2 regions of the Peribacillus sp. NPDC097224 genome follow, and region 2 is predicted to be linked to the other one. Evidence: riboswitches for the same ligand, from Rfam matches in the RefSeq annotation. Region 2 holds a riboswitch; the other holds the start of a gene.
What was found. A riboswitch is a leader RNA that binds a small molecule or an ion and turns the genes downstream of it on or off. The one in region 2 is predicted to bind glycine.
Positions count from the first base shown of each region.

Region 1: linked by a shared signal. The riboswitch ahead of gcvT (glycine cleavage system aminomethyltransferase GcvT) and the one ahead of ACIQXR_RS09910 (amino acid permease) in region 2 are both predicted to bind glycine.

Region 1 covers NZ_JBIWDK010000001.1:193,560-208,760, forward strand. Annotated here, with positions in the region: gene comGA (competence type IV pilus ATPase ComGA) at 1-754, shown strand, start outside; gene comGB (competence type IV pilus assembly protein ComGB) at 714-1,772, shown strand; gene comGC (competence type IV pilus major pilin ComGC) at 1,853-2,161, shown strand; gene comGD (competence type IV pilus minor pilin ComGD) at 2,202-2,606, shown strand; gene ACIQXR_RS01020 (hypothetical protein) at 2,593-2,931, shown strand; gene comGF (competence type IV pilus minor pilin ComGF) at 2,879-3,358, shown strand; gene comGG (competence type IV pilus minor pilin ComGG) at 3,381-3,737, shown strand; gene ACIQXR_RS01035 (YqzE family protein) at 3,806-4,003, shown strand; gene ACIQXR_RS01040 (YqhG family protein) at 4,048-4,845, opposite strand; gene ACIQXR_RS01045 (DEAD/DEAH box helicase) at 4,823-6,511, opposite strand; glycine riboswitch at 6,832-6,926, shown strand; glycine riboswitch at 6,930-7,014, shown strand; gene gcvT (glycine cleavage system aminomethyltransferase GcvT) at 7,112-8,218, shown strand; gene gcvPA (aminomethyl-transferring glycine dehydrogenase subunit GcvPA) at 8,237-9,580, shown strand; gene gcvPB (aminomethyl-transferring glycine dehydrogenase subunit GcvPB) at 9,577-11,034, shown strand; gene ACIQXR_RS01065 (rhodanese-like domain-containing protein) at 11,194-11,577, opposite strand; gene ACIQXR_RS01070 (lipoate--protein ligase family protein) at 11,774-12,610, shown strand; gene ACIQXR_RS01075 (vitamin B12-dependent ribonucleotide reductase) at 12,998-15,201, shown strand, end outside.
Region 2 covers NZ_JBIWDK010000004.1:90,705-105,905, reverse strand. Annotated here, with positions in the region: gene exaC (acetaldehyde dehydrogenase ExaC) at 1-1,354, opposite strand, end outside; gene ACIQXR_RS09965 (hypothetical protein) at 2,039-2,638, shown strand; gene ACIQXR_RS09960 (FMN-dependent NADH-azoreductase) at 2,923-3,561, shown strand; gene ACIQXR_RS09955 (TetR/AcrR family transcriptional regulator) at 3,713-4,249, shown strand; gene ACIQXR_RS09950 (GntR family transcriptional regulator) at 4,395-5,123, opposite strand; gene ACIQXR_RS09945 (PTS sugar transporter subunit IIB) at 5,385-5,693, shown strand; gene ACIQXR_RS09940 (PTS sugar transporter subunit IIC) at 5,698-7,053, shown strand; gene ACIQXR_RS09935 (PTS sugar transporter subunit IIA) at 7,070-7,417, shown strand; gene ACIQXR_RS09930 (6-phospho-beta-glucosidase) at 7,414-8,760, shown strand; gene chbG (chitin disaccharide deacetylase) at 8,753-9,460, shown strand; gene ACIQXR_RS09920 (sodium:solute symporter family protein) at 9,538-11,019, opposite strand; gene ACIQXR_RS09915 (DUF3311 domain-containing protein) at 11,016-11,216, opposite strand; gene ACIQXR_RS09910 (amino acid permease) at 11,426-12,763, opposite strand; glycine riboswitch at 12,957-13,036, opposite strand; gene ACIQXR_RS09905 (GNAT family N-acetyltransferase) at 13,260-13,802, opposite strand; gene ACIQXR_RS09900 (amino acid permease) at 14,093-15,201, shown strand, end outside.

The DNA.
Region 1 (15,201 bases), on a different contig from region 2:
TCCTCAACAGAATATCCTACCTCTAGAACAGTTATCCTTATTTCCCAATACCGCTCAAAAACTGATAGCGCTTTTGAAACATTCCCATGGGATGATCATTTTCACGGGTCCTACTGGAAGTGGGAAAACGACAACATTATACTCCTTGCTTCATCATGCACAAGAAATGATCAACCGAAATGTCATCACGCTTGAGGATCCTATAGAAAATGAATCTGATAAAGTGTTACAGGTCCAAATTAATGAAAAGGCCGGCATTACGTATTCAGTCGGTTTAAAAGCGGTACTTAGACATGATCCCGATATTATCATGGTCGGGGAAATTAGGGATTCCGAAACGGCAAAGATTGCAGTACGGGCCGCATTGACCGGGCATCTAATCCTTACTACTATGCATACAAGGGATGCTCAAGGAGCCATTTCTAGGCTTCTAGAGTTCGGTGTAAGCTGGCTGGAGATTGAACAGAGTTTGATTGGTGTGACGGCGCAAAGACTGGTGGAATTGAAATGCCCGCATTGTGAGGGCGAGTGTGCACCCGATTGTTCCATGACCTACCGAAATAAAAGGGCCAGCGTATATGAGTTGCTGACTGGAAAAAGTCTAGCGGAAGTCTTGAAGGTGACGAAAGAGGAAAAAGGAAAGGGGAAAGCCACCTATCGTCAGCTGAAAGACGAAATTGGGAAAGCGGTAGCGATGGGCTATGTGAATCTCGATGAATTTGAACGGTTGGTTTACGAAGAAACCAAAAAGTAAATGGACGTTGAAAGAACAAGCTGTCTTTATAACGAAGCTGGGCGAATTATTAGCTCATGGTTATCCTTTAGCCGAGGCGATCCACTTCCTGGAATTTCAGGAATCCAGGAAAAAGGCCGGGGATTTCAATCAGGCCATTCAGGATTTAAGGAGTGGGCACCCTTTGCATCAAGTGTTGACGAATCTTACGTTTCATCCAGAGCTTGTAAGTTTTATATTTTATGGCGAACAATATGGCGACCTTGATCGAGCATTGAAGGAAGGTGGGGACTACTGGAAGAAACGGACGGAAGATACAGAAAAAGTGAAAAAACTCATGATCTATCCGATTTTCCTGTTCTTTTTTGTGAGCATTGTATTTTATGTACTGCAAAGTGTCCTTCTCCCCAAGTTTCAGACGATTTTTCAGACGATGAATGTTAAACAGAATATGATCCTGAATGTGTTGGCTGCATCCTCAGTCATCCTCCCGCTGATCCCCTTCATCCTACTTGGAATGCTCCTTATCTTCTATTTATTCAAACAATTCTGGTTCGACAAACTATGTCCATTAAGACAACGGCGATTATTGATGAAGATTCCGTTGGCAGGACCCTTCATCAAGTTGTATGAAACGTATTTTTTTGCAAGTCAGTTCAGCGGTCTCCTCGCTGGTGGACTTTCTATTAATGAGAGCATTAAATTATTCTCCGTAAACCAGCAGCAACCATTTTATCAAAAGCTTTGCTCCATCATTAAAGATGATTTAATGGAGGGCAGGTCGCTAGAAACCATCTTTCAAGAGCAACCCTACTTTGATAAGAACTTGTCGATTATCGCAGCGAATGGACAAAAGTATGGCAGGCTTGATTCTGAGTTACTCCATTACAGCCGTTTTTTATTGGAAAAGATTGAAGAGAGGATGAACACCATCATGAAAGTCATACAACCTCTTCTTTTTTCTATAATCGGGCTAGTGATTATTTCTATTTATATGGCTGTCTTATTGCCGATGTTTTCTCTACTAGATGGAATATAAGGTACAAGAAAAAATGGGAGGTGAATCTGCTCAGAAAATATTGAGTGCATTCTTGTTATTTTCGTAATTAGCAGATTAATATGAAGAAATATTTAAACGAAAAAGGCTTTACGTTAATTGAAATGCTTATTGTATTGCTCGTCATCTCGATTCTGCTGATTATCACCATACCGAACATCACGAAGCATCAATCGACCATCCATTCTAAGGGGTGTGAGGCTTTTGTGAAAATGGTTCAGGCCCAAGTCCAAGCTTATGAGATAGACAATTCCAAGTTGCCTTCCGGTATTAATGATTTGGAAACTCAAGGATACCTTAAACAGAAATCCTGTCCGAATGGGGACAGCATCAGCATTGACAATAAAGGAAAGGTTACAGTCGTTGAGTAGAAAATTCGGGGAGGATAGCCCTTCCTCCGGAGGATTCACCATGTCCGAGACCCTGATTGTCCTTGTGGTATTTATTCTATTAAGCACTCTAGGCCTTAACCTATATCCAAGTTTTTCAAAGGGAATGCAAAATAAGATGTTCCTTAATCAATTGAATGAAGATATTTTTTATGCACAACAGTATGCAATAAGTCACGAAAGCTTGATTTATTTCTATGTGGATAACGATATTTACACGATTTACTCTTATAAGGAAGAAGTGATACTAGAGAGAAAGATACCGCCGGACGTACAGTTCATGAATGGGACATTAGGGGCTTCTTTTTATTTCAATCAATATGGAAATGCTTCAAAAGCCGGTACGATGACCATTGATACTTCAAAGGGGAAATACAAGCTGGTGGTCAATATCGGTAAAGGGAGGTTCAGGATTGAGAAACAGTAAAGGATACGTCTACTTAGAAATGATAGCCTCTTTTTCCATTTGTGTATTCCTAGTGATTTCCATGCTTCCTATTCTTGAAGATTCGATGTCCAATCGTAAGAACGTAGTTTTAAGGGCGGATGCCCATCATTTGCTGTATGAAAGATTGTTGGCATATATGGATGGGGAAATACAGGCTATCCACGAAGAAATTACGTACCAGGAAAAATCGTATGAATTGACCTGGAATGTCCAAAAGGAGTTTCCGGATATGGTTGAAGGATGTGTCCGATATGAAAATGCAAAGGGGAAGTATGAATCGATTTGTGATGTTGCGAAAAAGTGAAGGGTTTACCATGATTGAAATGCTCTTTTCCTTAATGATCCTGCTGACCCTTTCCCTTTTTATCCTCCAGTTTTTCTCAATCATTCAATCCCAGATAGGAACAAAAAATAGAATACATCCTAAAGAGTGGGAGCTCTTTACGTTGCAAATGCAACAGGAAGTCAGAAGCTCCAAAAGCCAGGATGTTGTGGGGAATAAATTATATTTACTTTCAGGAGAGGATTTGTCTTTAATCGAGCAATATAATGACAAGCTTAGAAGACGGGTTAACGGGGAGGGCCATGAGGTCATACTCCAGAACATTTCGAATGTGAAGGTTGAAAAGGATGGCAACGTCATCGTACTTAATATAACGGATAAAGCAGGTCAGACCTTTATACGAAGGTTCCATCCCTTCATTAAAAGTGAGTTGGTGGCTGATGAATAATCAAAAAGGAGTCATATTCCCAATGGTTATGATTATAGCTAGTGTTTTTATCATGTTCACGATACTGATGATTGATCAATTCGTTATTGATAAAAAATTTTATAAAGAAGTAGAAGAGACCTTACTTTCCGATCACTTAGTGCATCTGGCCGTTAATGAAGTGACAGCCGAATGGGAGGATGAGGTACCCAAAAGCATTCAGGGGGAAATCGCCTATCCTAATGGTGATGTTCACTATAAGGTAACGAAGCAGGATGTGCGATATGCCTATATCGAATTTTCTTCTATCACCAAAAATAAGCGAACAGGCCGAATCATCATTCTATATGATAAAAAACTAGGTAGAGTGATAGAATGGATAGAAAAACTGAAGGACTAACATGTCGATTTATGGTGAACGAATATGGAATACGAATATGGGGCATACTTGGTCATGGGTGATAATGTATGTCTACGAACGCTTATATCAAATATATTACACAGCAAATCGTACAGTATTTCAATTTAACCAAGAGAGAAAGAAAAGAAAAGCGCCGTCATCGGAAAGAGGATAAGGAGCCTAGAGTTTCTCACTGGTTTGGGATTGTCCCTTTCGCCGTGTCCATGTTCATTAAAAAAGTCAAAAAAAGAAAGCAGATGTCTTGAATTCATAGACATCTGCTTTTCTTAATGATTGGCTAAAGAGACCATTATGCTAATGATTGGTCGGATAAATAGAATAGCCCGCCATTGATGATGGTAATTTGGATATTTGGCTCATATTGGGCTTGCAATGCCTGTTTCTCAGTAAAATAGCTTTCGCTTTTATCTTCCATATCCTTATAAAAATGTTCCAATAGATTCAAGTCTGTCTGCCACCGTTCCATCGCTTCTTCCGCCCAGGTATGATCATCATTCTCGAAGCTTTTACGAATATATGTATCCAGTCTGGATAGCCCGCTTTTAGGCATGATCAAGGGGGAAAGTGTAAAAGAATAATCCGGTATTTTGGGAGTGACCTTGACCGACAGGAGACGCTCATGAAATCCTTCTATGAATTCACCGGAAATTAAATTAAGTCCTATGGACATGAAGATATCTTTTTTTCTGTCACACTGATAAGAGATTTTTACATTTTGGGTGAGCCAAGGAAAAAGTGGACTTTGGCCCGTCTTTAAGGGAGGCCTATCCTCAAAAAGCCTGATGAAACCTGCCAGCCTCTTGGTCGACTGGATAATTTGGTGGAGCCGTGGCGAACCAAAATGAATGATTTCCCCTTTCAAGTCAGGCGGTGCCAGTTCGGGTTGGGTGATGAACGTAAGCATGCCAGGACTCGGTATCCCACCGGTTTTTTCGAGATAGTGCCAATAAAAAGGTCTGTTCATAAGTTCCTTATCCATTTCGATCGTTAACTGAACAGTGAGATATGAAGAGGTATTTTCCAACACCTCACATGCGTTGGATTGAAAGTAGGTTATTAAAAAATCATGAATTTCCTGTTGCTGCATGGATTTCACCATCCTTCATAGCTTGTGCGAACTGAATCATGGATGACAAATTATCCATTTTAATTTTCATTTCTCCTTCTGATTTGGACTCTCCGACAACATCAATTAAATATTCCTCGATATTGTTAATATCCAACTTCGTTAAAATATCATCCAGTTCTCCAATTACCTTTTCAAATAAGTGGATTTTTTCATATAACAATTTCAAAATATGTTCTTCGACTGTATTTTTAGTGGCAAAGTTATAAATCATGACGTCTTCTTCTTGACCAAGTCGATGAATCCGTCCAATCCTTTGTTCCAACCTCATTGGATTCCAAGGCAAATCAAAATTGATCAAGTGATGGCAAAACTGTAGGTTGATTCCTTCTCCTCCGGCTTCGGTGGCAATCAATACCTGGATTTTCTTCTGGAATAGTTCCTTCATCCAATCTTTTTTACCACGCTTAAACCCTCCGCGGAATGGAACGGATGAAATGCCATGCTGTTGCAGGTACCATTGTAGATAAAGCTGTGTAGCGCGATATTCGGTGAAAATAATGACCTTGTCATCAATTTTCTTAATAAGTTCCAAAGCCTTCTCTGCCTTTGAATTTTGTTCGGTGAGGTTTACTTTCTCAAACAGATCATCTAATCTTGCTTCAAAGTCAGCCGATGGTTCTTTGTATTTTTCCTTCATATTCTTCAATGTATAGTAGACTGCTTCTCGGCTGCTGCATGCTTCCCTTTGAAGGGTGAGTGAAGAAAAAGCACTTCCTTTTGTTCCGTCTGATATTGGTTTAAACTTCGTTACGGCATCATACAAGGCTTGTTCAGTTGGTGAAAATTCAATGATGATTGTCTCTACACGCCGTTTCGTCCATTCAATTCCAGTATCGGCACGTCGGTTTCTTATCATGACCGTATTGACAAGCTCCTTTAAGTGCTCATCTTCTAGAATGTTCCGGCCTTTCCCTTTGTATTTTTCGGAAAAGAGTGCGGCATTTCCTAGGTGTCCAGGCTTTAATAATGAAACGAGATTAAAGATTTCCTCGATTTTATTCTGAATGGGTGTAGCAGTCAGCAATAAACAGAATTTCTTTTTAAGATTTTGGACAAATTCATAATTTTTCGTTTTATTATTTTTAAGTTTATGAGCTTCATCAATAATGATAAAGTCATATTCTTGATTGAAAATGATATCCCGATGGGGGGCTCGCTTAGCCGTATCGATGGAGGATATGACGATATCGCATGATTCCCATACATAACTCTTCCTTTGAACGACTGCAGGAATATGAAACTTCGTATTCAGTTCGAAAGCCCATTGGGTGACAAGTGATGCGGGTACAAGGATCAAAACCTTTTTAACCAGTCCCCGAATCATATATTCTTTTAAAATCAATCCTGCTTCGATAGTCTTACCAAGACCGACCTCATCAGCCAATATGGCTTTGCCATTCATCTGTTCAACCACCTGACGTGCTGCCTCTAATTGATGGGGAAGGGGAGTCAGTTGTTGAAGGTGCTTTGGCGCTTGTAAGCCTTCAAAATCAGGAATAATTAGGTTCTCTTCCATTTGGATGGCCAGTTTATAAAGATCCCAATTTCCCCATGGACCGTCGTTTTCCATCTTTTGCAGAAATTCATCATTCCATTCAGAACTGAAGGATATATTGATTTTCATTGATTCTTGCTCCTTCTTAAAACATAATTTTCTTAGTTTCTTTAAACCATGAACCTTTTTATAGGGTAATAAAATCTTTCTCCACAAAAGTTATTGCAGAGTAAAGTATCTTAGGGTAGGATGTAAATATATTTAGAAAATTGCAATAGTACTGAAGTTAGAAGGAAAATATTCTTCTTGGATAATAATTTTAGTTATTATAGTATTAGCATTTGGATAGTGCTTTATCCAAAGATCAACAATGAGCAGATTGGTACCCATTTCACGCAAATGGATGACCATCAGGTGGAGAATTTTCAGTCTTTTCCATCAATATGCGGGTGAGGATAAGGGGAGAGACTACCATCTACATATGTAGCGCCGAAGGAGCAAACTTAGCAGTGAATCTCTCAGGCAAATGAACTCTTATCGGACGCGACTCTGGAGAGCGCCAATTATTTAATGACGGCCACCAAAGGGGAAAACCTATAATAATAGGTAAACTTTCAGGTTTCAGGACAGAGAAAAAGCCATTTTGGCTTTCTCTGTCCTTTTTTGTGTCTTTTTTTAAGGAATATCAGCTGAAAGAGAACAAGCAAAAAAATTGAAGGAGGTCATTTTTTGAGCAATTTAAAAAGAACGCCATTATTCGAGGTTTACAGTGAGCACGGTGGAAAAACGATCGATTTTGGTGGGTGGGAACTGCCTGTGCAGTTTACCGGCATAAAAGATGAACACGAAGCTGTGCGTACAAGAGGTGGCTTATTTGATGTGTCGCATATGGGAGAGATTGAGGTAAAAGGTTTCGGGAGCCTTTCTTTTTTACAAAAGATGCTGACGAATGACGTAGCCAAGCTGAAACAGGGCGGAGCGCTATACACAGCCATGTGTTATGAAAATGGGGGGACCGTGGACGATCTTATCGTTTACCAAAAAGCGGAAGAGGATTATCTGCTTGTGGTCAATGCAGCCAACATCGAGAAAGACTTCAATTGGCTTCAGGTGAATGGTATGGAAGGTGTCAGCATCAATAATGTTTCAAACGATTATGCGCAACTTGCTCTGCAGGGTCCTCGAGCGGAGAAAGTATTGCAGAAGATTACCGACCAAACTGATTTAAGCACAATTGGCTTTTTTAAATTTAAAGAAGACGTCCACATTCATAATATATCCACGATGGTTTCACGTACAGGGTATACGGGGGAAGATGGTTTCGAGATATATTGCCGAAGTGAGGATGGTCCAGCCCTTTGGAGAGAAATTTTGGAAGCTGGTAAAGATGATGGGATACAACCGATTGGACTGGGGGCCCGTGATACCCTTCGGTTCGAAGCAAAACTACCGCTTTATGGTCAAGAGCTTTCGCCGGATATCACCCCAATCGAAGCGGGGATTGGTTTTGCGGTTAAACCGGATAAGGCGTCAGACTTTTTTGGGAAAGCCGTGCTTGCCGAACAAAAGGAAAAAGGGGCACCACGTAAGCTTGTTGGCATCGAAATGATTGACAGAGGCATACCTCGGCATGGCTATAAAGTATATAACGGGGAGAAACTCATTGGCGAAGTGACGACAGGGACTCAGTCACCAACATTGAATAAAAATGTAGGATTGGTCCTTATCGATAAAAATCACTCAAGTCTATCCACGGAAGTAGAAGTGGAAATCCGTTCTAAGAGACTGAAAGCCATTGTTATCCAAACACCTTTTTATAAAAATACACGAAAATAGAAGGGAATGGTCCATAAGATGAAACATCGTTACTTACCGATGACAGAGCAGGATAAAAAAGAAATGTTGGAAGTTATAGGGGTCACAACCGTCGATGATCTCTTCAGCGATATACCAGAAAATGTCCGATTTCAAGGTGAATATGACATAAAACCAGCAAAATCAGAGCCAGCTTTAATGAAGGAACTATCGAAACTGGCTTCCAAAAATGCGGATTTGAAAAACTATGCATCTTTCCTTGGGGCTGGCGTGTATGATCATTATTCGCCTGTCATCGTCGATCACGTCCTATCCCGTTCGGAGTTTTATACAGCCTACACTCCCTATCAACCGGAAATTTCTCAAGGAGAGCTTCAGGCCATCTTTGAATATCAAACGATGATATGTGAATTGACGGGTATGGAGGTGGCGAATTCCTCGATGTATGACGGTGGAACAGCCTTAGCCGAAGCGGCCATGCTTGCCGCCGGACAAACGCGCCGGAAAAAGATTCTATTATCATCTACTGTCCATCCTGAATCAAGGGAAGTGGTGAAAACCTACGCAAAGGGTCAACGGGTGGAGGTCATCGAGATTCCTCATAAAGACGGAGTCACAGATATTGCTGCTTTAAAAGACCTGGCTTCAGATGATATTGCAGGTGTCATCGTACAGTACCCCAACTTCTTTGGACGCATCGAACCGTTGAAGGAAATGGAAGCAATCATACATAACGAGAAATCGATGTTTATCGTATCGAGTAATCCGCTTGCACTTGGTGCATTGACTCCGCCGGGAAAACTCGGTGCCGATATCGTGACAGGTGATGCTCAGCCATTCGGCATTCCTGCCGCATTCGGCGGACCTCATTGCGGATATTTCGCGGTCACGAAAAAACTGCTACGGAAAGTCCCGGGCCGTTTAGTCGGTCAGACAGTGGATGAGGATGGAAAACGGGGCTTCGTATTGACGCTCCAAGCACGTGAGCAACATATACGCCGTGACAAAGCTACATCCAATATTTGTTCCAATCAGGCATTGAACGCATTGGCAGCCTCTGTAGCCATGACTGCTCTAGGGAAAAAAGGCGTCAGAGAAATGGCCGTCCAGAATATTCAAAAAGCCCATTACGCAAAAAAGACGCTCCAAGCACAAGGAATTGAAGTGGTCTTTGAAGGACCTTCGTTTAATGAATTTGTCATTAAGTTGCCTCTTCCCTACAAAGATATCAATAAGAGGCTCTTTGAAAAAGAAATGATTGGTGGTTTTGACCTGGGCTCCGTTTATCCCGAGTTGAAAAATCATATGCTAGTGGCTGTAACGGAATTAAGAACAAAAGAAGAAATCGATGCATTTGCGCAGGAACTGGGGGATCAACTATGAATAATCAAGATCAATCACTCATTTTTGAAATCAGTACAGCCGGTCGAATCGGGTATAGCCTTCCTGAAATGGATGTAGCGGATACTCCACTAGAAGAAATCCTGCCTGTGGAATATATACGTACGGTGGAAGCCGAGCTTCCGGAAGTTTCCGAGCTTGATATCATGCGTCATTATACGGCTTTATCCAAACGGAACCATGGAGTGGACTCTGGGTTTTATCCACTCGGCTCCTGTACGATGAAATATAATCCGAAAATTAATGAAAATGTCGCCAGGTACAATGGTTTTACCCATATTCATCCATACCAGGACCCAGAAACCGTCCAAGGTGCCCTAGAGTTGTTATTTGACCTTCAGGAACATTTGACGGAAATTACAGGAATGGATCAAGTGACCTTGCAGCCTGCTGCCGGGGCGCATGGTGAATGGACTGGGCTCATGATGATCAGGGCTTTCCATGAAGCGAATGGAGATGTAAACCGTACGAAAGTCATCGTCCCCGATTCGGCCCATGGAACGAACCCGGCTTCGGCAACAGTTGCCGGACTAGAGACGATTACGGTAAAATCCAATGAATTCGGGCTCGTGGACCTTGAAGACTTGAAGCGAGTGGTAGGACCAGATACAGCAGCATTAATGCTTACGAATCCAAATACATTAGGCTTATTCGAAGAGGACATCCTGGAGATGGCACAGCTTGTCCATGACGCCGGTGGAAAGCTTTATTATGACGGGGCTAACCTGAATGCTGTTCTTTCCAAAGTGCGTCCAGGAGATATGGGTTTTGACGTTGTTCATTTAAATCTCCATAAAACATTCACTGGACCCCATGGCGGAGGAGGACCTGGTTCAGGTCCGGTTGGGGTGAAGTCGGATTTAATTCCCTATTTGCCTAAACCGATCGTGACAAAAGAGGGCGATCAGTTTGTCCTTGATTATGACCGTCCACAATCCATTGGAAGGGTCAAACCCTATTATGGGAACTTCGGCATCAATGTAAGGGCTTATACGTACATAAGGTCAATGGGACCGGATGGACTTAAGGCCGTTACGGAGAATGCCGTCATCAATGCAAATTATATGATGCGACGTTTGGAACCATTTTTCGATTTGCCATATAATCGCCATTGTAAGCATGAATTTGTATTGAGTGGTCGGAGGCAAAAGCAGTTGGGAGTCCGTACATTAGATATTGCGAAAAGACTACTTGATTTTGGGTATCATCCACCTACCATATATTTTCCGTTAAATGTAGAAGAAGGAATGATGATCGAACCGACGGAAACGGAGTCAAAAGAAACACTGGACGCTTTCATAGATGCAATGATACAAATAGCCAAGGAAGCCGAAGAAACCCCTGAAATCGTTCAGGAGGCACCCCATACCACGGTTATTAAACGCCTGGATGAAACATTGGCCGCTAGAAAACCAATTCTTCGTTATCAAGCATGATGCTGAAAAAACCCCTGCCAGATGGCGGGGGTTTTTTAGTTGGTGAAATTCATATGTATCTCGGGAAATAACATGCTTGGCCTGTTAAGCATGAGTTCCCTATTGAACAGTATGATATGTTTCAAAAACGGATAAGATGTAAGGTTTGGGCAATTGGCCTTATTTCTTCGCCTTGATCTTCCCTGTCCACATTTTGAAACCGCCTTTTAAGTGAAAAAGTTCCCTGTAGCCTTTTTTATATAGCATGGCTGCCGCTCTTCCGCTAATGATTTCACTTTGAGCATACAAGTATACAGGCTTGTCCTGCCTAATCTCCACTAAGCGGGTCTTCATTTGTGTCATAGGGATATTTCTTGCCCCTAAGATATGTCCATTATCAAAATCATTAGGTTCCCGTACGTCAATTAATTGAACTTTTCTGTAATTAGCGATAAATTCTTCCTGTGTTAAGGTTTTAACGATTTTACGTTGACGGAACCAATTAAATAGTGAATATGCAACGATGGCTACTATGATGATAATCAGTGTATATAAGATATCCAACCATAAAAACTCCCTTCTACCTAAACGAATACAGACAATGTCTATTATATAATTGGTTTCTCCAATAATCAAAAAAATTTTATAAATATTTGGTGGAATAGCTTACTTTCTTTTTTACGTTGCTAAACTCTGGTAAACTACTACTTGTGAGTTTTTTTAGAGGGTTTAATAAGCCTACGTGAAAAGAGGGGTAATCGTGACGAAAGAAAAATGGGGATTCATTGATTCAGGCAATTGTTCACCTGCTTATAATATGGCAATGGACGAAGCACTTTTGAATTGGCAGAGTAATGGGGAAATCCCTCCCATGATCCGGTTTTACGGGTGGAACCCGGCTACATTATCCATCGGGTATTTTCAAAGGGCTGAGACCGAAATCGATTTGGCGGAAGTTGAAAGGCAAGGCTTAGGTTTTGTCCGTAGGCCTACAGGCGGTCGGGCTGTTTTGCATGAACATGAACTCACCTATAGCGTCATTGTCCCAGAGTCTTATCCGGGAATGCCGAATACAGTGACCGAAGCATATCGGGTGATTTCTGAAGGAATATTGAAGGGGTTCAGAAACCTCGGACTGGATGCCTATTTCTCTGTGCCTGAAACTGAACAGGATAAAGAGATGCTGAAATCTCCAAAGTCCTCAGTTTGCTTTGATGCGCCAAGCTGGTATGAACTGGTGGTTGAGGGAAGGAAAGTTGCGGGCAGCGCACAAACGAGACAAAAAGGTGTTATCCTTCAGCATGGAGCCATCCTGCTTGAACTTGATGAGGAGAAGCTATTTAGTGTATTCAAGTTCTCCGATGATAAAGTAAAAGAGAAGATAAAAAACAATCTGAGAAACAAAGCAGTGGCCATCAATGACATTGCTGGTAGAAAAATAACTATTTCCGAGGCGAAGGTAGCCTTTGAAAACGGTTTTTCTGAGGGTCTGTCGATTGATTTGAAACCATATGTGCTGAGTGAAAAGCAATTACAGGAAGTGAAGGACATCGCCAAAAATAAATATGAAAGTGATGACTGGAATTTTTTGAGGTAGAAAAAGAGGGGAAGCGAGAGTCGGGAATAAATAAGTTTTTTCAGATTTGTGTGAACAAGCATGTATTCCTTGTAACGTCAGTGCTTTGAAAGAGGCGGGCAAAATGCAATGTTCAAATTCATTGAAATCTGTCTAATTTTTATTATAAATCGACATTTTCCTCCCTTTTACTAACTCAATTAATTGATTCACCGTTTGACAAAATTAAAAGACAATCAACCACAACACAATATATAGTGGTTAAAATAAATACTTAAACACTACATGTTGAATTTTGTGTTTCGCTATGATAAATTTAGTGTAACTTGTTAAGCGAAACGGACATGTAGGTTACATATTGATTTTTGCAACAAGAACGGATCTGAAACATGTAAAGGAGAGGGAATTATGTCGGTTGTAATTAAAGAAGCTTTAAAGGTTGATCTAGAAAGGTTGAATAAAGATATATCTTTATTTCCCCAAGTTCATCCTGTAACGGCTGATATGAAAATGATGCATAAGGGCGTGTCCCGTCTAGTTATGCTTGACCGTTATTCTTTTAAGGATACTGAAAAAATCACACTCTCTGCTGGCGATTTTGTAGTATTGACAATTAAAGAAGATCCGAAATTTCCTGCACGTGGTCTTGGCCATATCGTCGAAATAGATTGGGAATCGAAAAAGGCAAAGGTTTTAGTGGATGAAGAGTTCCGCGGAGTGCTGGATAATCCGGAAGAAGTGGAAACAGGAATCATTAATCGGCCGCTTGATATCATCGAAAAGCCGCTTGAAATATATTACGAGCAAATTGCCAAGCGTAATGCAACTGGTTTGGCTTCAGTGGAAACGACTGAAGAAAAAAGAACGGAATGGTTCAATAAATTTTATGAAGAATTAAAGGACCTTAATTTCGTGCCGGCCGGCCGGGTATTATATGGCGCTGGTTCTAACACGGATGTAACGTACTTTAATTGTTATGTCATGCCATTTGTACCAGATTCACGCGAAGGGATTTCTGAGCATAGAAAGCAAGTCATGGAGATCATGAGCCGTGGTGGTGGAGTCGGTACGAATGGCTCTACTCTCCGTCCAAGAAACACCCTTGCGAAAGGGGTCAATGGCAAGTCTTCAGGTTCTGTTTCATGGCTTGATGATATAGCGAAATTGACTCATTTGGTTGAACAGGGTGGAAGTAGACGCGGTGCCCAAATGATCATGCTTACTGATTGGCATCCAGACATTGCGGAATTCATTATTTCAAAAATGCAAAATCCGAGGATTCTTCGTTACCTAATGGAGAACACAAAAGATGAAACCATAAAGAAATATGCATCGGATAAATTGAAGTTCACACCGCATACCGAACAAGAAACGGCGATGTACCAAGGAATCATTAATTATAAAGAGATTCCGGGTCTAGGTGGATTCAGTGAAAAAATCATTAGGGATGCTGAAGAAAAAGTTCGCGTAGGCGGAACGTATAGCGTCCACAATCCGGACTTTTTGACTGGTGCCAATATCTCAATCTGCTTAACCAAAGAGTTCATGGAAGCCGTCGAAAAAGATACGGAGTATGAGTTGCGCTTCCCTGATGTCGAAAGCTACGACGCGGAAGAAATGGCCATTTATAATGATGAGTGGCACAATGTAGGAGACGTACGCGAGTGGGAAAAAATGGGCCATAAAGTCCGGGTTTACCGTAAGATCCGTGCTAAGGAGCTTTGGAACCTGATTAACATTTGTGCGACGTACTCAGCAGAACCGGGAATATTCTTTATTGATAATGCCAATGAGATGACGAATGCAAAAGCTTATGGACAGCAAGTCGTTGCTACGAATCCATGTGGTGAACAGCCATTGGCTCCATTTTCAGTGTGTAACCTGGCAGCGGTCAATTTAGCTGAGATGGCGGATAAAGATAATAAGACCGTTAACTTCGAAAAACTTAAGAAAACAGTTGAAGTGGGCGTGCGGATGCAAGATAACGTCATTGATGCAACCCCTTATTTCCTAGAGGAAAACAAAAAACAAGCACTCGGCGAGAGACGGGTTGGATTAGGTGTCATGGGACTGCATGATTTGCTAATTTATTGTGAAACCGAGTATGGATCAGAAGAAGGAAAAATCCTGGTGGACAAAGTGTTTGAAACGATTGCTACGTCTGCTTACAGGGCTTCGGTTGAACTTGCAAAAGAAAAAGGCAGCTTCCCGTTCCTGAAGGGAACGTCGGATGAAGAAACGAATGAGCTTAGAACGCGCTTCACGAATACTGGATTCATGAAGAAGATGCCTGAGGATATTCGTACAAGCATTGCCGAGCACGGTATCCGGAACTCCCATTTATTGACCGTGGCTCCTACGGGCAGCACAGGTACGATGGTCGGCGTTTCGACAGGTCTTGAACCATACTTCTCGTTCACATATTTCCGTAGCGGACGTTTAGGGAAATTCATTGAAGTCAAAGCGGACATCGTTCAGGAATACTTGGATCGTCATCCTGAAGCCGATCCTGATAACCTTCCTGAATGGTTTATTTCGGCGATGGAATTGGCTCCTGAAGCCCATGCGGATGTTCAATGCATCATTCAACGTTGGATTGATAGCTCAATCAG
Region 2 (15,201 bases):
CAGCTTCGATTCCACGACCAGCACGGTAAGCGATATCTCCGCTACGAGACCATACTCCAGCTCCTAAGCCGTAAAGAGTATCGTTTGCGATTTCCATTGCTTCATCGAAGTCTTTGAAAGTAGTAACAGCAAGAACTGGTCCAAAGATTTCTTCTTGGAAGATACGCATTTTATTGTTTCCTTTGAAAACAGTTGGTTTGATGTAGTTACCAGTTTCAAGTTCTCCATCAAATTTGTTTTCTTCTCCACCGATAAGTAATTCAGCGCCTTCTTCTTGTCCAAGCTTGATGTAAGAAAGGATTTTTTCTTTTTGTTGATTAGAAGCTTGAGCACCCATCATTACTTCAGTATCAAGTGGGTTACCAACTTTAATTTGTTTAACGCGTTCTAGTGCACGTTCCATGAATTTGTCATAGATTGATTCTTGGATAAGAGCACGTGAAGGACATGTACAGATTTCGCCTGAGTTCAATGCGAACATAACCATACCTTCGATTGCTTTATCTAGGTAAGCATCATCTTTATCCATTACATCTTCAAAGAATACGTTCGGTGATTTACCACCAAGTTCAAGTGTTACAGGGATGATGTTTTCAGTTGCATATTGCATGATTTGGCGACCAACTGCAGTTGAACCAGTGAAAGCAATTTTAGCAATACGTGGGTTCGTAGCAAGTGGTTTACCAACTTCGATACCGAAACCATTAACGATGTTAAGAACACCAGCAGGGATGATATCTTGAATTAATTCAACCAACACCATGATAGAAGCTGGAGTTTGTTCAGCTGGTTTCATGACGATACAGTTACCTGCAGCTAGAGCTGGAGCAATTTTCCAAACAGCCATTAGAATTGGGAAATTCCAAGGGATGATTTGTCCAACAACACCAAGTGGCTCTTGGAAGTGGTATGCTACTGTATCATTATCTATTTGAGTTGTGCGGCCTTCTTGAGAACGAATGGCACTTGCGAAGTAACGGAAGTGATCGATAGCCAATGGAATATCGGCATTCAATGTTTCACGTACTGCTTTACCGTTGTCCCAAGTTTCAGCAACAGCGATCATTTCTAAGTTTTCTTCTAAACGGTCAGCAATTTTGTTTAAAATGCGAGCGCGTTCAGCAGGAGTAGTTTTTCCCCAAGCAGCTTTTGCAGCATGTGCAGCATCTAATGCCAATTCGATATCTTCAACAGTAGAACGAGCAGCTTTTGTGAATACTTTACCAGTTACTGGTGATTTATTTTCGAAATATTGGCCTTTAACGGGTGCAACCCATTCTCCACCAATAAAGTTATCGTATTTTTCTTTGAATTGTACGACAGAACCTTCTGTATTAGGATTAGCATAAATCATAGTTGTATTTCTCCCCTTTAATTGGTTTAGAAAACTAACCCCGATGAACACGATTGCTTGAACAATGATAGGGAAATCATCCAGGTCTGCTTTCTATCTTTATAATCGTCTTTTTTCGACAAAAACACAAGCAATAAGAACTAGAAAAATAGATTACTAATAGCATTTTTGTAAAAATGTGGCTATTTTCGAAAGGGAATCGCCCTAATTATTCCATAATTTTCTCGATATTTCCTGTTCTTAGAAACTCTGAAAAAAGAAAGTTATTTCGGAATATTTCCTATTATTCTTTTAAATGATAGTGGCCGATTAATTCTCCGAAGGGACTGTCCATTGACGATTAAATCAGAGCCATCTAACTAGGAAAGCAAGGGGATTTCGGAAATAGTATCAGGAGCGTTAGTGATTTCATTGAATGACAAATCGATTGAGTAGTAACCAACCGTCCTTTCCCTTAGCATTTCTTATCTGGAAGAAACCATACGACAATAAGAAAACTTGAAGGTAATCGAACTACCCATAAAGAATAACCAGTAAGTATCATGTGAATTTCTGCTTAATTAAAGGAAACAAAAAATACTTATACTGGATCAATACTTTTCTTATATAATGTTAAAGTGATTTGAAATGATTTTTTTACTTGAAGAATTATGATCGATCATACATATATAGGAGGGATACGGTATGAAGAAATTTGGATTTATCTTTTTAATGGTAATGATGGCGATGCTTGCAGCCTGCTCATCTGATGATGATAATGCATCGAAAAAAGATGAAGAGGGGGCATTGAAGGTCGATAAAGGCCTCCTAAACGTAGAAGTGACATTGCCTGCTTCATTCTTTGAAGGTGAGGACATCGATAGCGTCATTGCTGAAGCCAAAAAAGATGGTGTAAGTAAAGTGACGAAAAACGAGGACGGATCATTAACGTATAAAATGCCGAAGTCTAAGCATAAGGAAATGATGAAAGACTTAGAAAAGAATGCGGAAGAGACAATGGAAGAGATGAAGAATGGCAAAGATTATCCATCCATTAAAGAGGTCTCCCATAACAAGGCGTTTTCAAAGTTTACTTTAGAAGTGGATAAAGAAACATATGAGAATGGTTTCGACGGTTTTGCCGCCATGGGACTAGGGATAACTGGCATGTACTATCAAGTTTTTAATGGAGCAAGCCCGGATGAGTATAAAGTTACGATATCGGTTAAAGATGCGGCGACTCAAAAAGTCTTTGACGAAGTCGTCTACCCGGATGATTTAGAGGGTGAGGAAGAGGTAGAGTAAACTTCCTGCGTGTTAAAAGTATGATATGAAGATAAGAGGCATGAGAGTACAGGAGAAATCCATACATCTCATGCCTTTTTACATGTACAAAGGCTAATATCCGTATTTTTATATGAGGTCACCTAATTGATGATTATTTTGATTATTCACTTTTTAGTCAATATCAGCTAAATGTTGGATTTGCAACAAGCCGATAAAATTGATGGTTTGTTTAGTTAATCAATCATTTTACACTAAGTTTCACAACAGTTGTTGTAAATTTAAAAGAATTAGAGGTAATTATTATGACTAAGGTGTTATTCATTACAGCAAATCCAAATGATGAAAATCGTTCGGCTAGTATGGCAGCAGGAAAAGCATTTATTGAAACATATAAAGATACAAACCCAACGGATGAAATCGTGACCGTGGATTTATTTAAGGAAGAAATTCCAAATTTGGACGCAGATGTTTTCAGTGGTTGGGGAAAACTTCGTGCAGGACAGCCAATGGACGCTCTTTCAACTGAGGAATTAGCGAAAGTTAGTCGCTTAAACGAAATTCTCGATCAATTTGTTTCAGCAGATAAAATGATATTCGTAACGCCGTTATGGAATTACTTATTCCCAGCAGTTCTGAAAGCATACATTGATGCCGTAGCTGTACCTGGTAAAACGTTTAAATATACAGAAAAAGGTTCTGAAGGCTTACTTCAAGGTAAGAAAGTGCTTCACATTCAAGCCCGTGGTGATTTTTATTCAGAAGGTCACCCTTTAGCACATTTAGAGCTTGGCAATCGCTATTTAAAACAATTGATGGCGATCATGGGTATTACTGAATTTGAAGGTTTATTTATTGAAGGACATGATGCAATGCGAACTAAAGCTGAGGAAATTAAAGCAGCAGGCATCGAGCGTGCGAAGCAATTAGCCCAAACCTTCTAATCGTCTATTATCTTTATATTGCAATTCGTGGTTCATATGAATGGACCACGAATTGCTTATTTTTTTTCTGGGAATTCTTCTGTTATAATCGGGTCATTCAATTCATCCAACAAGTGTTAGAAATTATAGTGTTTTGAGAAGGTGGGTACGAATGAAAAAACAAGATCCACGAATCCAACGGACAAGGCAAAGTATCATGAATGGTTTTATGAGACTGATTAAACAAAAGGAATTTAGTGATATTACCATTGCTGATATTACACAAGAAGCAGAGATTAACCGTTCAACGTTTTACTATCATTTTATGGATAAATACGATTTAATCGATGAGATTCAAAGAGAAGTTCTTACGAAAGAAATTTTTAAAGAAGTAGCATTACAAGAAGTCATCGATGAACAAACGATTATTATGTCGCTACAGGCTATTATGAGTTCTCAAATAGATTTATCCCTACAATGTCAACATGCTCTTGAAGAATTTAAATCGAAAATGGACCATGAAATTAAACAACGATTGACGGAAACTTTACAAGCCTTATTAGATAAAGAGTATGGTGTGAAGGAAGAACATTATTTACTTGCTACATTTTGGAGTTGGGGCATTTATGGTGTTGCAATGGCATGTGTAGAGGGGAAAGAAACTTTGCATACGGCGGTAAACCGTTTGACAACTATGATTTTAGGCTAGTGTGAAGGTCACCCATATAGAACGGGTTAAGAAAAGACAGAGGAAATCAAAAGATTCTTCAAGCCATTATTCACCGGATTTTCTCTTATGATGTTTTCTGATACAAAAAGAACTGTCCATGTCATGATGGGCAGTTCTTTTTGCATCATTCATAATTCCTTTCAATTACGAAATGGGAACGGTCTCCCCTGAAGTAGGTTTTGGAGTATTCGATGACGCTCTGGTCGGCCTCGTACGTATGGGTTTCAAGCGAGAAACAGGGAGATCCATTGGGAATTTCCAGTTTTTCTGCAATGGACTCGTCGGCTAGGGCCAGTTCCAGATGTTCGATGGTCTTCAGGACTTTGAGATTAAACTGGTTTTTAAGCAGTCGGAAAAGGGATGTTTCACAGGCCTTCATATCAAGACCGGGTGTTTTATGCCACGGTAGGTAGGCGACTTCGTATTGAAGGGGGACGGAATCTACATAACGCACCCGAACGAGTTTATTGATGGGATCACCAATATCAAGGTCGAATCGTTTGGCAAGGGATGCGTTTGCTTCAATGACCGTTAAACCCAAGACCTTGGTGGAGGGGTTTTTGCCCTGCATCATCACCTGATCGGAAAAGTTTTCAACCGTGCTGGTAAGTGTTTGGCGTACTTTATTTTCTGAAACGAAGGTTCCCTTACCTTGAATCCGGTACACATACCCTTCCACGGTAAGTTGTTGGAGGGCTGTTCGGACGGTCGTCCTGCTCACTTCGAATGATTTACAGAATTCTGCTTCGGTCGGTAATTTAGTGTTTGGCTGATAATCCCCATTCTTTATCATTTGAACGATGGATTCCTTTACGGCAGAATGAAGGGCTGTCACTTTATTCGTGGTTTTCAACATGCTTCCTCCTAGACATTTTTCGCTACTTCTAGAGTATATCTTGTTACAACAAGAATCAACTATAAAGTTATTTGTAGTAACAAATTTAAAATTTGTATTGAAATTAGATATAAATGACTATACAATGGAATATATAGGTAATGACCAATGTTCCACTCAAAAAGGAGGAGATACATTCGTAAAAGGTGAAATAAGAAAAGGAAGCACCTATTTACATCAAAAATACAGAATATTTAGAAATGAAAAGGGGAGAAATCTATGAATATCTTATTATGTTGTTCTGCGGGAATGTCTACGAGTTTACTAGTGACGAAAATGGAGAAAAGTGCGAAGGAACAAGGCATAGATTGCCACATATGGGCAGTGTCTTCTACTGAGGTGGACAGAGAAATGGATAAGGCAGATGTTGTTTTACTAGGGCCACAGGTTAGGTTCCTGCTTTCTAAGATGAAGCAAGCAGGCACAGCAAAAGGCATTCCAGTCGATACAATCAATCCGATGTTCTATGGTTTGTGCAACGGGGAAGAAGTGCTCAAACAAGCTGTTACTTTGATAAAAGGAGAATAAGGATATGATGACTTTCATTGATAAGTACATTATGCCGGCTGCAGTCAAGTTGGGGAATAACCGACATCTGTTGGCCATTCGTGACACGTTGATTGGAATGATAGCGATTACAATTATCGGATCGTTCGCGGTTTTATTGAATAATCTAGGGCAAATCATCAAGCCATACGGAAGAATGATGGAAGCCATTTTCGGTCCTACCTGGACGACGCTTGGCAATGACATTTCATTCGGTACCTTTGCATTCATGACCATTTTTGCCGTTTTCGGTATATCTTATAAACTTGCTAAATCTTATGGAGACGATGGATTCGAGGCGATGCTCATTTCGGCGGCCTGTTTCTTCTTATTGCTTCCACAGATGGGATTGGTCTCGCTGACGGTTGATAACAAAGTCGTATCAGGCGAGGCAGCTGGCTTCATCAGTACCAATTACTTTAATGCAACCGCTCTCTTTACGGGAATTGCCGTTTCCCTTATTGCGACGGAGATTTTTGTAAGGCTTTCCAAACTCAAATTCTTGGTGATCAACATGCCGGAGGGTGTACCTCCTGCAGTAGGGCGCTCGTTTGCCAAATTGATTCCAGGCATGGCAACCATTTTCATCATCGGGGTGTTCGGATTGCTTTTCCGTATCGCAACGAATGGCCAGATCGTGAATGACTGGTTAAGTAAAGTGATTGTATCTCCGATGCAAGGGGCCGTGGATTCACTTCCATTTGCCATCCTTCTTGTCTTTTTCGTCCATATTTTATGGATGGTGGGATTGCACGGACCGAACATCCTTGGTGGAATCACGACACCGCTTTTTGAAAGTTCAGGCGTAAAGAATATTGATCTGTATGCAAAAGGTATTACAGATATGGACCAATACGGCGTCTTGGCCGGCTCATTTCTTGATGCTTTTGTTTATCTAGGTGGATCAGGCGGAACGATGGGCTTGATCATTGCGATGATCATAGCCGGTAGAAGGCGGTATAAACAGATGATTGGGCTTGGTGGGGCCCCGGGACTTTTCCAAATCAACGAACCGATTCTTTTCGGGCTTCCCATCGTATTGAATCCAATCTGGTTGGTTCCATTCGTTTTAGGACCTATCATTACTACAGTCATTTCGTACTTAGCGGTGAGCAGCGGTCTGGTCTTCCCAATTGTAGCCAAAATTCCATGGGTGACCCCGCCGATTGTCGGAGGATTCCTGGCGACAGGTGGCCATGTTTCGGGGGCTGTCCTGGCAGGAATCAATCTCGTCATTTCAACCGTAATCTACTTGCCATTCGTGTATGCCCAAGTGAAAATCGATTCGAAAAATAAAACGGAGCTTACTAAGGATTCGGAATCAGAATCAGTAAGTCTTTAAGAAAGAAGTGGGGAACATGGAAAAAGAAGAATTATATCAGTTATCCTTCCAACTTGTTTTACACAGTGGAAATGCACGGAGCTTTGCGATGGAAGCCTTGCAAGAAGCCAAGAAAAAAGATTTCGAAGCAGCCAGGCAGAAGATAGCGGAGGCGGAGACGGAATTATTGCAGGCGCATAAATTTCAGACCCAGTTGATTCATGCGGAAGCGGGTGGCGAGAAATTAGACATCCCGATTATCCTGATACACGCACAGGATCATTTGATGACGGCGATGACTTTGAAGGATTTGGCGGTTGAAATGATTGAGATGAGAGAAGAGTTTCTTGGAGCCAACAAGATCAAGGAGGGGACAGCGGAATGAGTAAGGGGTTGAAAATCGTTACGATAGGCGGAGGTTCAAGTTATACGCCGGAACTGATTGAAGGATTCATTAAATATTACAAGGAGCTTCCTGTAAGTGAAATCTGGCTCGTGGATATAGAGGCTGGCAAGGAAAAGCTTGAAATCGTCGGCGGGCTGGCAAGACGGATGGTGGAAAAAGCGGGAGTGCCGATCGATATTCACTTAACGCTTGACCGTAAGAAAGCTCTAGAGGGTGCCGACTATGTCACGACCCAATTACGGGTCGGGCAGCTGGCTGCAAGGGCACTTGATGAGAAAATTCCGCTGAAGCATGGGGTCATCGGTCAGGAAACGAATGGACCAGGCGGGTTGTTCAAAGCATTTCGGACGATTCCTGTCATTCTTGACATCGCCCGGGAGATGGAAGAGATTTGCCCGAATGCCTGGTTGATCAATTTCACGAACCCTGCCGGCATGGTTACGGAAGCGGTTCTGCGTCATAGCAACATCACTAAAATCGTCGGTTTATGCAATGTGCCGATCGGGATGGAACGCGGTGTCGCCGAGTTGATGAAGGTGGAACCGGACCGGGTGCGGATTGATTTCGCCGGATTGAACCATATGGTATACGGATTGGATGTATTCGTGGATGGAAAGAGCGTGAAAGAGGAAATCATCGATATGATTTCAGACCCGGATAAAGCGGTGACGATGAAGAATATCCATGCGATGGGATGGGAGCCGGAATTCCTTCGTGCATTGAACTTATTTCCTTGCCCATATCACAATTATTACTACAAAACGGGAGATATCCTGGCTCAAGAGCTGAAGGATGCAGAAAATGGGGAAACAAGGGCTGAGGTCGTACAAAAGCTGGAAACGGAACTATTTGAACTATATAAAGACGTCGATCTAGACATCAAGCCACCACAGCTTGAAGAACGGGGCGGCGCTTACTACAGTGACGCCGCGGTGCGGTTGATCCATTCCATGTATACGGATAAACGTGATATACAGGCGGTCAATACGATGAATTATGGTGCGATTGAAGGAATCCCGTACGATTCAGCCGTTGAAGTGAGCTGTGTGATTACGAAGGATGGTCCAAAACCGATCACGGTAGGTGAATTACCGGTAGCCGTTCGCGGACTCGTCCAGCAAATTAAGTCCTTTGAAAGGGTGGCTATCGAGGCTGCCGTAACAGGCAACTATGATACGGCCCTGCTTGCGATGACCATCAACCCACTAGTTCCAAGTGACCGGGTGGGGAAATTGATTCTGGATGAAATGCTCTTGGCGCATAAGGAGTTTTTGCCGCAGTTCTTCGAGAATAAGGAATTACAAGGAAGTTTTCATGATTGAAGTGCTGGTCAATGCTGATGATTTCGGGTTTTCGCGGGCTGTGAATTACGGCATATTGAATAGCCACAAAAATGGAATAGTCAATTCGGCGACCATGATGATGAATGCAAAAGCGACCGATCATGCCATCAGAATTGCCAAAGATCATCGCACGCTTAAGGTGGGCATCCATCTTGTCCTGACATGTGGACGGCCGCTGCTACATGATGTGCCTAGCCTTGTAGACAGAGAGGGAAACTTCAAAAAGCAAGATGAGGTATATGGGAACCCGGGTAGTATTTCCTTGGAAGAGTTGGAGAGGGAATGGTCTGCCCAGATTGATAAATTCATCGATTTGGGGATGATGCCGACCCATTTTGACAGTCATCATCATGTCCATGCGATCCCGGCCTTTTGGCCGGTCGTGAAAAAGCTTTCCGCCCATTATGGGCTACCAGTCCGAAAAGCGGGACCCCATTTTCAGGACATTGAAACAGTGACCGATACATTCCTTGACGATTTTTATGGGGAAAAGGCGGCCGTCGATTACTTTCAAACCCTTAACGAGCGGATTAGTGAGGGCAAAAGCGTGGAGGTCATGACCCACCCAGCCTACCTGGATGATGATTTGCTCCAGCATTCCTCCTACAATCAAGAAAGGCTCAAGGAAACGGCCATCTTGATGAAAGCCACATTGCCGGAAGGATTCATTCTCCGGTAATGATCGGTTCAGGAAGGCCCATTAAGACAAAAAAAGCAATCGGATCTCAGTTTTCACTGAGGTCCGATTGCTTTTTTTTATACTTCTTTAACCACTACGGGTTTAACTTCGGCAACTACCAGCTTCTTGAATGCGAGGCTGACAACCATCATCACGATAAAGTTCACAGCCAAGGCGATGATTCCGACATTCAGATCCTTCGCCGCTTGTGGCAAGGATGGGAACAGCGTGCCGATTGTCGATTGGCTGATAGTGATATAGGTGACGATGGCCAATCCACAGATGATACCCGCTATTGCCCCATATTTATTGATAAAGTTCTTCTTTTTCAGGCTGAATAACAGGGACGGGAATAGTTGTGTAATGAAGCTATATCCCATCAAGATCAAAGCAGACATCGTTTCTCCGCCGTTTAAGGTGAAGTAAACGGATATGAGTGCAATCACGGGAACGAGTAACTTGGCCAAACGTACCACATGCCGGTCTGATGCTCCAGGATGGAGTTCCTTATAGACATTTTTCGCAAGGAGCGTAGAGACGCTCATCAACAGCATCGATCCTGGTACTAATGCCGTCAACATGCCAGCTGCACCGATGACTCCTATAAACCATGGATCAAAGGTCTGTATCGCAAGGCGCAATAAGGAAAGGTCCGCATCGGCGCCTTCCAGTCCAGGCACTTTCAAAATAGCGGCAAATCCTACAAAAAAGACAAATAGTAACATGAGCGTATACAGTGGACTGATGATGGCATTTTTACGAAATGTTTTTCCGCTCCGGGCCGTATAGACGGCACTGAATACTTGGGGCCACATGTAAAAACCAAATACGAGCAAGATGACGGTCGAGATGAACCACGAAACGCTAAGACCTTGTTCGGGCAGCGTCAGGAAACCTGGTTTGGCGGCATTTATGGTTTCGAACATCGGTTGAAGACCACCAAAGTAATGAATTGGAAGATAAATGCCCAGGAATGCGATGATGACGATCATCATGATGTCCTTGATGACGGCTGTCCAGGCTGATCCGTGAATGCCTGAAATCATGACATAAATGGTCAGGCTGATAGCTCCAAGCCACACAGCGGTGGACATGGAAATGGCGCCATATGATGCTTCGGAAACAATGATCCCTAAGCCTTTGAGCTGTACGACGACGACCGGAATCATCGATACCACGCCGACAAGGGCAGCAAGAATCCCTAGAGTTGGGCTCTTGTATTTGCTTACGAAGAAATCGGATTGTGACATAAGCCGATTTTCTTTTGCATATTTCCAAATGGCCGGAAGTAGCCAATAGGATAATACATAAGACAAGGTAATATAAATGAGGACGTATAAAGCGGGCGCACCCTTTCCATAAGCCCAGCCGCTTCCTCCAAGGAAGGAGAAGGTTGTGTAAATTTCCCCTGCCATCAATAGAAAGACGAATATGGCACCAAAACCGCGGCCGCCCACCGTCCATTGTTCCAGGTTCATGTCTTTTCCTTTTGTCGAACGGATCCCAAGAAAAATCGATAAAAGTAAAAATGCTAAAATAATGATAAGAGCAATATTCATTCTTCTTCACCTTCCCGGTTCCTAGGATCCAACTTATACATGACGGCTAGAGTGACGGAAGTGAGCACGACCCACATCGCCATCCAAAACATATAAAAAGGCATCCCCAATACATAAGGTTCTACTTTATTAACAAAAGGAAGAAACCCTAATATGCCGATAAAAGGAACGAGTGTAAGAATATATAATACTTTCATGAAGCAACCCCTCCATTCTAAATATGTTTCACAGATTATGATGTTTTTCTAAAAAAATGTTTCCGTAATACCTAGTACCTTACACTAATTCAATAAAAAAATTAATAGTGTGGCAGAAAAAAATATTCGTCACGCTTCATTTTACTCTCTCATTTAATCACAGGAAAATGGGATAGGAAGGTAGACTTCCGTATCCCAAAATTCCTCGTTCATTTTTTTCGATAGTTATATATGACAACTAAAAGAATGAACCAAAGCGGTGTCAGCAATAATGACGGCCTGGTCGCCTCAGCAAACAGCATGACGATCAAGATGAAGACAAACAGCCCTAATATTACATAGTTGATGAAAGGTGTTAAGGGAGCCCTGAAAGTGGACGTAGCCCTTAAGTCCGGACGTTTTTTCGTATACCTGATATGGGAAATCAAGATGATGCTCCAGACCCATAGGAAGCAGATTGCACTAATCGTTGTCACGATGGTGAAAGCTTGCTCCGGTATGATTTTACTTAATAATGCCCCAATGGAGACGACGATGGTGGACGTAACCAATGCATTACTCGGAACAGCACGTTTATTTAATTTCTTAAGTTTAGCAGGTGCTTCGTTATTGTTGCTCAAGGTATAAAGCATGCGGCTTGTTGAAAACAATCCACTATTCCCGGCAGAAGCGGCAGATGTCAACACGACGAAATTGATAATCCCTGCAGCAACCGGAATCCCGATCAAGGCGAAGACCTCCACAAATGGGCTGCTTGCGGCATCGAGCTGTGTCCATGGATTGACGCAAAGGATGACGGTGATGGCACCGATATAGAAAAGCAATATCCGGACAGGGATCTTATTGATCGCTGACGGGATGTTTTTTTTCGGATTGGCGGTTTCGGCCGCTGTTACCCCAATGATTTCGACACCAACAAAGGAGAAGACGACTAGCTGTAGGGAAAGCAAAAAGCCGGATGCGCCGTTCGGGAACATGCCCCCATGACTCCAAAGGTTGTTGAGGGAAACGGTTCCTGTATCGGTTTGGAAACCAATGATGAGTAAGACAATTCCCACAACGATCAAGGCGACGATCGTGATGACTTTAATGAGGGAGAACCAGAACTCCAATTCTCCAAATAGCTTCACGGTCAACAAATTCAATCCTAGTAGAATCACCAAGCAGGCAAGTGCAGGGATCCATTGCGGAATGTCGAACCAATATTGCATATAGACCCCGACAGCGATAATATCGGCCATGGCCGTCATGATCCAACAGAACCAATAGGTCCAGCCAGTCACGAACCCAGCCCACGGTCCGATGTATTCCGTGGCGAATTCGGTGAATGAGGAATATCCCGCGTTGGACAACAGCAATTCCCCTAAAGCCCTCATGACGAAAAACAAGGCAATCCCGATAATCAGATACGAAAAGATAATGGAGGGTCCCGCCAACTGTATGGCTTTTCCGGATCCCAAAAATAACCCGGTCCCGATGGTTCCTCCTATGGCGATGAGTTGTACATGTCGATTTTTCAAATCCCTTTTCAATTCTTGTTTAGCCAATTTGTGCGCCCCCGTTGTTATAATTCTTGAATGTGAAGTACATGGTCCGTTGATTCCAATCGATCACCAGGGCAATGAATCTGTCCAGTTTAGTAGCGATTTCACTTCGTTTTTTTAGTGATGATTGAAAAAAGACAATAAAAAAAGAGATTGGAAGCTACCAATCTCGAAAGGTTAAAGAATAACAAATATTCGTTACTCTTCTGTCCTTTTGCCTGAGATTGTGAATCCTTCGGCGCTGCACGTGTGTACAGTCTCTCCAGAAGCTGCTCCTGCTATAGTGTGATCCATAGCATTCATCGCTTGCTTAGTATGTGGTTGTCAATAAATGGCCACTGTTAAAGATAAAATTCTTTTTAGCAACTCATTTACTCTTTTAAAATAATAATGGAATTCTATCACTATTTTGATTTTGGGTCAAAGGGATATATTGTAAATGTGGTGGGGGTGAATCTATATGCTAACTTTGATGCCAAGAAACGATGCGAACCCCGAATCAGTTTGATAAGGACATTTTTTCATAGTCCCTTTTAAGAATGGCCATGATGATTTCGTCCGAATATTTTCCGTTGAAGTATAAAGACTCTCGTAAAATCCCCTCTTTGATAAAGCCAACTTTTTCATAGGCTCTTATTCCACGTGAATTATGGCTGAATACTTCCAGTTGCAGACGATTTAAAGATAATTCTTCAAAAACAAATGCTAAAACAAGTCGGATAGCTTCTGTACCATACCCTTTGCCCGTTAATTCAATGGCATTCATCGAAATTCTAAATCCTGCCTTTTTGTCCTCTTCGTCCATATCAGAGATGGATAATTCCCCGATCATCCGATCGCTTTCGTTTAAGCAAATGGCTAGATCATGGCGTGATGGATCTTCACGTACATTCTTTATATGACATTGAAGCTGCTCTAAAGTGAATATAGATCTTGTTCCTGTCATATACCGTATCTCTTCATCCTTTGTATTTTCTAAAAGGATAGGTGCATCCGATTCTTTTAAATAGCGGAGATAGATTCTTTCTCCTATTAATTTCATTGTCTTTTCACCTCCGTCGATACTTACTATCAATAGTACATAGGATTTCTTCACCCGTATAGGGAAAGAACCATTACCAATCATGTCCTCCTATCCATTACTTCTAGACGGCCAAAAGTGTTTTTCCTAAAAGTACATTTGTATTTCTACGGAATATTTATTATTATAAGATAAGGAAATGCTTTTGTGGGTAGAGTACTTTAGGAAGCATTGTAAATCTATTAAATTACTTATCTTAAATAAGGATTAGAGAATCGTCATTTTATGCTTGTACATCTGGGGGAGTTATCATGTCAAATAAAGAATTAACTAGAGGGCTGGAGGCACGTCATATTCAGATGATTGCCTTGGGCGGTACGATCGGTGTTGGATTATTTATGGGATCTGCCAGCACAATTAAGTGGACCGGCCCCTCTGTTATGCTGGCGTATGCCATCGCGGGACTTTTTATCTTTTTTATCATGCGTTCGATGGGGGAAATGCTGTACCTGGAGCCTACTACGGGCTCATTCGCAACGTTTGCGAGTGATTATATCCATCCGTTGGCAGGATTTGTAACTGCTTGGAGCAACTGGTTCCTATGGGTGTTGGTCGGCATGTCTGAAATCATTGCCGTAGGATTATATATGAACTTTTGGTTCCCTGAACTGCCGGCTTGGATTCCTGGAGTGGTGGCCATGGTCATCCTTGGCGCCGCTAACCTCATTTCCGTCAAATCCTTCGGTGAATTCGAATTCTGGTTTGCACTGATCAAGATCGTTACCATCATCTTGATGATCATTGCCGGTCTAGGTCTTATCTTTTTCGGGATAGGGAATGGTGGAGAGGCAATTGGACTTTCCAACCTATGGGATAATGGCGGTTTCTTTACGGGGGGATGGAAAGGTTTCTTCTTTGCCCTTTCCCTTGTTGTGGCATCTTATCAAGGCGTTGAACTTATCGGGATCACTGCAGGTGAAGCAAAGGATCCGAAGAGGACCATTACAAAAGCGATTCAAACGATCATATGGCGCATATTAATCTTCTATATCGGCGCGATTTTTGTCATCGTCACGGTATTTCCTTGGAATCAACTTGATGAACTTGGAAGCCCGTTTGTATCGACCTTTGCCAAAATAGGCATTACCGCAGCCGCGGGCATCATCAACTTTGTCGTGATCACGGCGGCAATGTCAGGATGCAACAGTGGGATTTTCAGTGCAGGGCGCATGCTTTATACCCTTGCGTTGAACGGACAAGCCCCAAAAATCTTTGCAAAAGTATCGAAAAGCGGAGTGCCGGCCTATTGTACAATCGCTGTCATGCTGGGCTTGGCCATTGGCGTTGTCCTGAACTACCTGGCTCCACCGGAAATATTTCTGTATGTGTACAGTGCCAGTGTACTGCCAGGGATGATTCC